Regions from separate parts of the Kitasatospora sp. NPDC127060 genome, predicted to be linked through region 3. Evidence: riboswitches for the same ligand, from Rfam matches in the RefSeq annotation. Region 3 holds a riboswitch; each other region holds the start of a gene.
The links. Region 3 has a riboswitch for cyclic di-AMP ahead of ACFWIS_RS18730 (transglycosylase family protein). Riboswitches for the same ligand answer to the same signal wherever they lie in the genome.
Positions count from the first base shown of each region.

Region 1: it holds a riboswitch for cyclic di-AMP, as region 3 does, so the genes downstream of both, ACFWIS_RS17735 (family 16 glycosylhydrolase) here and ACFWIS_RS18730 (transglycosylase family protein) in region 3, are expected to answer to the same signal.
Region 2: it holds a riboswitch for cyclic di-AMP, as region 3 does, so the genes downstream of both, ACFWIS_RS04020 (transglycosylase family protein) here and ACFWIS_RS18730 (transglycosylase family protein) in region 3, are expected to answer to the same signal.

Region 1 covers NZ_JBHXEG010000028.1:37,889-41,156, reverse strand. Annotated here, with positions in the region: gene ACFWIS_RS17740 (MoaF N-terminal domain-containing protein) at 71-400, opposite strand; cyclic di-AMP (ydaO/yuaA leader) riboswitch at 1,003-1,166, shown strand; gene ACFWIS_RS17735 (family 16 glycosylhydrolase) at 1,170-2,480, shown strand; gene ACFWIS_RS17730 (IclR family transcriptional regulator) at 2,631-3,268, opposite strand, start outside.
Region 2 covers NZ_JBHXEG010000004.1:14,012-17,279, reverse strand. Annotated here, with positions in the region: gene ACFWIS_RS04020 (transglycosylase family protein) at 1-1,269, opposite strand, end outside; cyclic di-AMP (ydaO/yuaA leader) riboswitch at 1,277-1,439, opposite strand; gene ACFWIS_RS04015 (hypothetical protein) at 1,938-2,888, opposite strand.
Region 3 covers NZ_JBHXEG010000030.1:75,057-78,324, forward strand. Annotated here, with positions in the region: gene ACFWIS_RS18720 (SDR family NAD(P)-dependent oxidoreductase) at 1-6, opposite strand, end outside; gene ACFWIS_RS18725 (cytochrome P450) at 331-1,659, shown strand; cyclic di-AMP (ydaO/yuaA leader) riboswitch at 1,870-2,039, shown strand; gene ACFWIS_RS18730 (transglycosylase family protein) at 2,041-2,802, shown strand; gene eno (phosphopyruvate hydratase) at 3,068-3,268, shown strand, end outside.

The DNA of each region.
Region 1 (3,268 bases), on a different contig from region 3:
CCGGAGAGAACGCGCCGAACCCCCGGAGCCGAGGCCCCGGGGGTTCGTGCGTGCTACGGCGCGGCGCCGGTCAGGCCACCCGCTCCAGCGTCCCGGTGTGCAGCTGGCCGACCCGGCCGCCCTCGCCCTCGAAGGTCCAGAAGGCCCGTACGGTCAGCGCGTTGAGGTCCATCACATGGCTGACGGTGATCCCGCTCTGCTCCGTCCAGCTGATGAAGTAGATCTCCGGCGCGACCTCGGCGACGTGCAGCCGCACGTCCTCCCACTGGCCGGCCGACTCGCCAAGGCCCTCCCAGCGCAGCCGAGTGCCGTCGGCCGAGTAGCTGTTGCGGAAGGCCGCGCCGTTGTCGGCCCGGAAGACGTAGGTACGGCCGGCGAAGGCGGGCAGGGGCGCGGTCATGGTGGGGCGGGACCTCTTCTCGGGAGTGCGGGACGGACCGTGTGGTCTGGGCTCGGTGCACTTGTGCACCGCGGAAAACGCCAGGGTTCCAATTTATCCGATCGGTCGGACTCGGGCGGCCCCGCGCCACGGCGGGGTCCGCCACCACCCCGGTTCGCTGATCGCGCCGCTCCGGCGGGCCGGGATCCCCGCCTCGGTGCCGACCTACCTGCCGGCGGGCGGGGTCGGCGGACATCCCGGGCGTGCTGGACGAGGACCGCGGGCCCAGCGACGGCATCGTGTTCACCGCGAGCGCGTCGGACACCGACGGCACCGCGAGGTCGGCGGCACCCGGCTGCTCGCCGGGCTGAACCACCTGGAGTCGGCCTGGTCGCCGGGCGCCGAGGGCCAGGTGGCCGACTGGCCCGGCTGATCGCCAGGCCACGGTCCCGAGGTTGATCAACTCGGCCGCCACGCAGCGTCGTTGATCGACACCACTGTGAGCTGTGCGACAACCGGCCCGATCAGGTTGTCCGTTCACGGACGGCCTGCCTAGCCTGCAACCGTCGTCCGCTGTCGCGGACCCCGCCGCCGGGACGCCGAGTCCTGTCCACCCGCCGGCCGGCACTCGAGCACCACAGCGGACGGGAGCGGGGGAACCAAGGTCAGCGCCCGGTCCGTACGCATCAGCGTGCGGACCGTGGCTAGGGGTGAAGCCGCTCCACAGGCGGCCGGGCAACTGCAGCCCGAATCCGACAGCTCACCTCGCAGGCGTCGCAGAGGACCCCCCATGCACCAGCCTGCCGGGCGCCGTCGCGCCCCCCGCCACGCCCGTAAGACCCACCGCGGCCGCAACGCCGCCCTCGCCGCCACCGGGGCGCTCGCGATCAGCGGTGCCGGCCTGTTCGGGCTGCCGTCCGTCGCCGGCGCCCAGGCCGCCACCGCCCCGACCGTCACCCAGGACCGGCTGGCTCCGGCCACCATGGTCGCCGGCCGGGCCGCCACCGCCTCGCTGGGCCTGCACTCCTCGTCCTGCTTCACCGCCAAGACGGTCGGCGTCGGCGTCCGCGACGCGCGCGGCACCAACCTGGACTTCCCGGGGAACGCGACCAACGTGCAGATATGCCCGACCGGGCTCAACTTCACCAGCGGTGCGCGCACCCTGCCGGCCGGGACGTACACCCAGTTCGGCTTCTGGCAGGACTTCGGCGGCGGCTGGCACAACCTGCCCTCGCAGCAGCTGGTGGTCGCGGCCACCGGTACGTCCACGCCGACCCCGTCCCCGACGGCGACGCCCACCGCGGCACCCACCACGACGCCGACCCCGTCCCCGACGGCGACGCCCACCGCGGCACCCACCACGACGCCGACCGCCACGGCCACCCCGACGACGCCCGCGCCGTCCTCTCCGGTCGCCGGCAAGTCGCTGACCTGGTCCGACGAGTTCAACAGCCCGATCGACTGGGGTCAGCGCTGGGTCGGCGACAAGAGCACCTCGTACAAGTACGGGAACCACAACCCGGACGACAACAAGCTCGACTGGCTGAACAAGAACAACGTCACCGTCGCGAACGGCGTCGCCACCTTCACCGCCACCCCGGGCGGGCCCACCCTGGAGAACGGCCAGCAGTCCTGGAACACCGGCTTCCTGACCACCGAGGGCTCCACCGAGGGCTTCCAGGTCAAGACCGGCGACTACGCCGAGGCCCGGGTCAAGATGCCCTCGGGCACCGGCGCCTGGCCCGCCCTGTGGACCTGGAAGAACGGCAACGGGGAGATCGACTCCTTCGAGTACCACCCGGACAACCCGAACCTGCTGGAGCTGACCAACCACATCAACCCGAGCAACCCCGAGTACTACACCGACGCCAAGGCCGTCGCCAAGGACCAGTGGGTCACCATCGGCACCTACTACGGCGCCAACTCGGTGGACTGGTACGTCAACGGCGTCAAGGTGTACTCGGACAACAAGGGCGTGGGCGCCAACTTCTCGGCGTACCTGATCCTCAACCTCTCGGTGTGTGCCGGGAAGTACCACCCCGCGCCGCAGGGGACCACCCCGCTCACCTTCGCGGCCGACTACGTGCGCGTCTACCGCTGACCGTAGCCGCCGGGCCCGCGTAGCCCCCAGGACCAGCCGCTCTCATGGGCCGGCAGCCGTTTCGACCACCGTGCGGTCGAAACGGCTGCCGGTTCTTGCGTTCAGGTCCCCGTGCTCAATCCCCTGCGTGCCAGGTGAGTTGACGATGCGTCAGGGTGCCAGGACCTGCCCGAGCCGGGTCGCGATCTGCTGCATCACCGGCACCAGCGAGGATGCCCCCGTCTGCTCCTCCAGCGCCCGGATCCGGGCCTCCGGGCCGGACACCGAGAGCGCGGTGGGCGTCGGCGCGCCCGGCACCGCGAGGGCGATGCAGCGGACGCCGATCTCCTGCTCCTGGTCGTCCACCACGTACCCGCGCTCGCGCGCCTCGGCGAGCTGGTCCATCAGCTCCTGCGGGTCGGTGAGGGTGTACTCGGTGTGCGCGGGCAGCGGGTTGGGGCCCAGGACCGCGCGCGCCTCGTCCTCCGGGAGCTGGGCGAGCAGGGCCTTGCCGACACCGGTGCAGTGCGGCTGCACCCGCCGTCCGACCTCGGTGAACATCCGCATCGAGCGCCGCGACTGCACCTGTCCGACGTACACCACCTCGCCGCCCTCCAGCACCGCCAGGTTGGCGGTCTCGCCGGTGGCCTCCATCAGCTCGGCCAGGTACGGGCGGGCCCAGCTGCCGAGCAGTCGACCGGCCGTCTCGCCGAGCCGGATCAGCCGGGGGCCGAGGGTGTAGCGGCGCGCGGTGTCCTGGCGGACATAGCCCTGCTGCACGAGGGTACGGACCAGTCGGTGGATGGTCG
Region 2 (3,268 bases), on a different contig from region 3:
GACGCCCGAGCTCGGGTTGGCGGCCTCGACGTACTGGCCGTTGCCGATGTAGATGGCGACGTGGTAGACGCCGGAGTCCTGGCCGTTGTTCGACCAGAACAGCAGGTCGCCCGGCTGCAGGCTGTCCAGCGAGACGTGGGTGCTGGCGGCGGCCTGGTCGGCGGCGACGCGCGGGATGTTGATGCCCGCGGCGCGCAGCGCGGCCTGGGTCAGGCCGGAGCAGTCCCAGCCGCCGTTGCCGGTGCCGCCGTAGACGTACGCCTGACCGATCTTCGACTGGGCGAAGGAGACGGCCGCGGCCATGCTGCCGGTGGCGGCCTGGGCCGGGGCCGGGGTCTGCGCCTGGGCGGTCGGCTTCGAGGCGGGCTTGGAAGCCGGCTTCGAGGCGGTGGACGTGCCCTGGTCGATCGGCTTGGCGTTCACGGCACCGCCGTTCGAGGCCTGGCCGGACTTCTTCGAGCGGTCGAACCAGGCGAAGTCCGAGCCGGACTTGGTGGCGGTGGAGGACTGGTCGGCCTGGGCCGAGCCGCCGTCACCGAAGGTCAGCTGCTGGCCCGGGTAGATGGTGTCCGGGCCGTCGGTCAGGGTGCCGCGGTTGAGGTCGTACAGCCGCTGCCAGCCGCCCTGGACGTTGTGCTTGGTGGCGATCGAGGACAGCCAGTCGCCGTCGACGACGGTGTAGCTGCCGCCCTGGGCCTGCGTCTGACGCTTCTGCGCCCAGCTGCTGTTGGCGGAGGAGTCGGCGGACGAGGCGGAGTCACCCGAGGTCTGCGCCTGGTCCTGGGCGGGCGCGGCCTTCGGGGTGGCGGTCTTCGGCGCGGGGGTCTTCGGCGCGGGGGTCTGCGCCGGCTTGGCGGCGGTGGAGCCGGCCGAGGTGTCGACCGCGGCGGCGGCGCCGCCCTTGGTCAGCCCGGCCTGCACCGAGCAGACCGGCCAGGCGCCGGGGCCCTGCGAGGCGAGGACCTTCTCGGCGACGGCGATCTGCTGGTCCTTGGTGGCCTGGTTGGCCTGCGGGGCGTACGCGGTACCGCCGAAGGCGGCCCAGGTGCTGGAGGTGAACTGCAGGCCGCCGAAGAAGCCGTTGCCGGTGTTGATGCTCCAGTTGCCGCTGCTCTCGCACTGGGCGACCTTGTCCCAGGTGGCGACGGAGGCGGCGTTGGCGGTGCCGGTGGTCAGGCAGGGGACGGTGAGGCCGACGCCGGCGACGCCGAGGGCGGCGATCACGCGACGGGTGCGGCTGGACAGGCGGTTGCCGTTGGAAGGCAGCATGAAGACGCGGTCCTCTCCCACGCCTGCGAGGTGAGCTGTCGGATTCGGGCTGGAGTTGCCCGGCCGCGCTGTGGGCGCGGCTTCACCCCTAGCCCTGGACCGTTCCGGAAAACGGCCTAGGGCGACTTACCTGTGGTTCCCCCGCTCCTGCCGTGATGCGTTTTCGCGCTGCCAGGACATCCGACGGCAGGACTCGGCGTCGCGGATGAACTGGGTCCGTGTGGTCACGAACGGGGAGCACGTTATGCAGACGTAAGTTAAAACTGCAAATACCTGTGACGCGCATCACGGTTTAGTGGGAAACGCCAAAAGGCTCGAAATTCATGATCGCAAATGATCGTTTTCTTTCAAATTGGTGGTGGATTGCGATAACTGGCTTCGCCTCAGGAGCGAAGTGACGGAGCGTTGGAGCGCAACGAGGGCGCTCCCCCGTGCCGGGGGAGCGGCAGCGAATCGAGCGCTGGACAACGCGCCGACAATTCATCGACAAATGGCACCAGAACGGACATTGCGTCGCATTGCCCGCTTAACTCTCCTGTGGGGCGATCCGAACACGTCGAAAGGGCCCGGAACGCGGTCGTTCCGGGCCCTTCGGTGGTGCGAGTGCCGCGACGGGCGGTCGCGGGCTCTGCGGCGGGCGTTCCGCCGGGTCGTACGGGAGGTGTCCGTCAGCCTTCAAGGGGCCCGTCGGCGGCCGCGTGGGCGCGGCGGGAGCCCTCACCGGCCCCGGTGGTGGCGGCGGCCTCCGCCTCGGCCTCGGCCAGCTCCTCCGCCGTCGGCGTGGGCAGCGCGGCCAGGTAGGTGGAGGCGATCAGCTGGCCGACCGTCGGGTACGCGCCCAACGGCGCCGCCGACGGGCAGCCGGTCTCCTCGGCGGCCGTGGCGAGCAGCTCGGAGTCCGCCTCCGGGCCGATCACGAGCGGGGCCAGCGCGGGGCGCTGGGAGCCGGTCTCCTTGAGGTGGTTGACGGCGGCGGCGACCGAGCCGGGCACGTCGAGCGCCGCGGGGACGACCGGGACGGCCAGTCGGGCGGCCAGCAGCACGCCGGTGATCCCGGCCGCGGCGGCCGCTTCCTCACCGCCGACGGTGGTCAGGACCACGCCGTCCGCGGCGGTCGCGATGGCGAACAGCCGGGCCCGGTCGGCCCGGGCCAGCCCGGCCTCGGACAGTCGCACGTGGACGGCCTCGGCCAGCAGCGGGTGCGGGCCCAGGGCGTCGGTGACGGTCGCGCCGTACTCGGCCGCGAGAGCCTGAAGCCCGGTCAGGAAGCCGTGCGGGCCGGGCACCAGCGGCACCACGACGGGCGTCGGCAGTCCGGCCTCGGCGGCCGCCGCCAGCAGCTCCGCGACGGTGCGCTCCTCGGCGCCCCCGGTGGTGGCGCCGTCGGTCGGGAGGTAGCCGACCGCGGCCTGGACGCCGGTGTGCTCACTGCGGACGATCGAGAGCAGTTCCTCGACGACCGAGCGGGACTCGGGCCCCGGGGTCGCGGGTACGGCGAGCACCAGGGCCGGCGAGCCGGTGCGGATCTCGGGGCGCTCGGGGCGGCGGTGGCGCCCCCGCGCACGGGAGCCTGGAGTGCGGACGGGCAGTGGCGCGCCCGGGATGGCTGCGGTGCTCATGCCGGAGATCGTAGGACATCTGCCCGTCAGGCCTGCAGTCGGCTGCCGTACGGGTTTCGGGTGGTCGTGGTGCGGAGGCCGTGTCCCTGCCGCGCCGGTCCGGGCCGTTTGCCTACAATCCGGACATTCCTCACCCAGCCCCCGTTCGGACTCGCACGGTTGCCCGGACGTGCGTCACGGGGTGTCGCGTTGCACGAGGGGGGCGTGAGATGTCTCACAGCCGGAGGATGGACTGACGGAGGGTCACGGAAGTGCGACTCCCGGCATTCGAAGATCAACATTCAGCGGGGGGCCGCTCACGGCCGGTTATGGACAACCCGTCGATTCCATCGGCTATGTCCGTTTACGTACCGTCAGGAGAAGGGCCCGTGAAGAGTTCG
Region 3 (3,268 bases):
CCGCATGGCCTGCTCCTCCCTGTGGGCGACACCGCACCGGCGCCCACGCGTACTGCGGAGGATCGTAGGCACGTCCTGACCCTCCGCAACAGGGATTACCCCGCAGGTGACCAGGCTCACGCCTGCCACCGGGCCAAGAGCTGTCCAAGGGCTGTCCACCGACCGTCCACGGGCCGTCCACGGAGTGTTGGCGCACCGCTCGCGCGCCGCTCACCAGCCCCTCGCGCACCGCTCGCCCGCCGCTCGCCGGCGACGGACGAACCGGTGACTTCCCGGTGGCCGCCCAGGCGCCCGTCCGGCCCGGTCCGGTCCAGCGGTTACGGTCGACGCATGCCAGCTCAGCCCGAGGGCCCCCGGCCCGCCGCCCAGCCCGAACCGCAGCCCGCCCCGGAGCTCTTCACCTGGGAGTTCGCCGCCGACCCGTACCCCGCCTACGCCTGGCTGCGCGAGCACGCCCCGGTTCGCCGCACCACCCTGCCGAGCGGCGTGGAGGCCTGGCTGGTGACCAGGTACGCGGACGCCCGGCAGGCGCTGGCGGACAGCCGGCTGTCGAAGAACCCGGCGCACCACAGCGAGCAGGCGCACCGCACCGGCCGGGTGGGCATCCCGGGGGAGCGGCAGGCGGACCTGATGACCCACCTGCTGAACATCGACCCGCCGGACCACACCCGGCTGCGCCGCCTGGTGTCGAAGGCGTTCACCCCGCGCCGGGTGGCCGAGTTCGAGCCGCGGGTGCAGCAGTTGACCGACCGGCTGATCGACGGCTTCGCCCGGCGCGGATCGGCGGACCTGATCCACGAGTTCGCCTTCCCGCTCCCCATCTACGCGATCTGCGACATGCTGGGCGTGCCGGCCGAGGACCAGGACGACTTCCGGGACTGGGCCGGGATGATGCTGCGACACACGAAGCCGGGCCAAGGCGGCGGCCAACGCGGCGGTGTGGGGCGGGCGGTGAGGCGGATGCGGGCGTACCTGCTGGAGCTGATCCACCGCAAGCGGGCGGACCTCGGCGACGACCTGATCTCCGGTCTGATCCGGGCGAGCGACCACGGCGAGCACCTCACCGAGAACGAGGCCGCCGCGATGGCGTTCATCCTCCTCTTCGCGGGCTTCGAGACCACCGTCAACCTGATCGGCAACGGCACCTACGCGCTGCTGCGCAATCCGGAGCAGCGGCGCCTGCTGCAGGAGTCGGTGGCCCGGGGGGAGACCGGGCTGCTGGAGACCGGGATCGAGGAACTCCTGCGCTACGACGGGCCGGTGGAGCTGGCGACCTGGCGCTTCGCGACCCGGCCGCTGACCATCGGCGGGGTGGACATCCCGGTCGGCGACCCGGTGCTGGTGGTGCTGGCGGCGGCGGACCGCGACCCGGCCCGGTTCGCCGACGAGAACACCCTCGACCTGGCCCGGAGCGACAATCCCCACCTGGGCTTCGGGCACGGCATCCACTACTGCATCGGCGCCCCGCTGGCCCGGCTGGAGGGTCGGGCCGCGCTGGCCACGCTGCTCTCCCGGCTGCCCGATCTGCGGCTGGCCGAGAATCCGGAGGACCTGCGCTGGCGGGGTGGCCTGATCATGCGTGGATTGCGCGAACTTCCGGTCGAATTCAGTCCGGAAGCCCGCTCCCCGCACGCCCGTCCTGAGGCCCCGACACGCTGACGTGACGTCGTCGAACGGGCTCCAGCTGCGGTGTGAACGAGCATCAAACCGGACAAAGCCCCGCTGTTGGTAGGCGATCGAGCACGCGCCGTAATTCTTGTGTGATGTCGGTGATATGAGCTTGTGATCGGTCTGAGGATCTGTCTAGTCTCCCTGGAGTTCGCAGCTGCGGACCCCGTGCGCGGAACGCCGAATCCTGCCCGCCGCGCGACGGGAAACCGACCAGACCCTGGGCAGGGGCGGGGGACCCAGGTTTGTTGCCGTCTCCCCACGGCTTGGGGTGAAGCCGCCCGAGCGGAATCGTTTCCGTCGACGGCGGCCGGGCCACCTCCCGGTCCGAACCCGACAGCTCACCTCGCAGGCGTGCGGAGAGGGACCTTCATGCTGTTCGTTGGAACTGGCCGTCATCGTCGTCGCACCCAGACCGAGAAGGCCATCGCCGTCGCCGGTGTGGCCGGCGTCGGACTCGCGCTGCCGCTCCTCACCGCCACCGGAGCCTCCGCCGCCCCGGCCTCCGTCTGGGACTCCGTCGCCCAGTGCGAGAGCGGCGGCAACTGGAGCATCAACACCGGCAACGGCTTCTCCGGCGGCCTGCAGTTCACCCCCAGCACCTGGAAGGCGTACGGCGGCACCGCGTACGCGGCGCAGGCCAACCAGGCCAGCCGGGCGCAGCAGATCTCGGTCGCCGAGAAGGTGCTCGCCTCGCAGGGCCCGGGTGCCTGGCCGGTCTGCTCCGTCAAGGCCGGCCTGAGCAAGGGCGGCGCCCCGGCGGCCGTGGACACCTCCTCGGACGCCAAGCCGCAGTCCGCGCCGAAGCAGAAGGCCCAGCCGCAGGCCGCGAAGCCCGCCGCGAAGCCCGTCCAGCAGTACGCCCCGAAGCACGCCGCGCCGAAGCAGGCCGAGCGGCCCGCCGAGCAGCCGGTGCAGCAGTACACGCCGAAGCACGCCGCCCCGCGCGCCGCCCAGGCCCCGTCCGCCCAGACCGGCCACGACTACACCGTCCGCTCCGGCGACACGCTGTCGACGATCGCCGACGCCCAGGGCGTGTCCGGCGGCTGGCAGGCGCTGTACGACGGCAACCGCGGCACGGTCGGCGGCGACCCGAACCTGATCCTGCCCGGCCAGGTGCTGCACCTCGGCTGAGCCGTTCCGCACGGCTCCGGAAGCCGAACGGAGGAGGGGGCCGCGCCCGGCGGTCCCCTTCGTCCGCGTTCGTCCGTGATGGTGGGACAAGTCGGGTCGGGCAGGTGAACTACCGGTGGGTAGCGGGGCCACACGCTGAGACGGAGTCGAGGTCGACGTGGCCCCGGGAGCCCGGGCGGTTAGGCTCTGGTCGTAACGACTCCGCAATCCTCCGGCCGACCGGCACCACCGTCAGCCGGACCCTGCTTCCGCAAGGAGATGCTTCGTGCCGTCCATCGATGTCGTCGTAGCCCGCGAAATCCTCGACTCCCGCGGCAACCCCACGGTCGAGGTCGAGGTCGGCCTCGACGACGGCAGCACGGGTCGTGCCGCTGTTCCGTCGGGCGCCTCGACCGGCGCCTTCGAGGCGCTGGAGCTGCGCGACGGTGACAAGAACCGCTACTTCGGCAAGGGCGTGGAGAAGGCC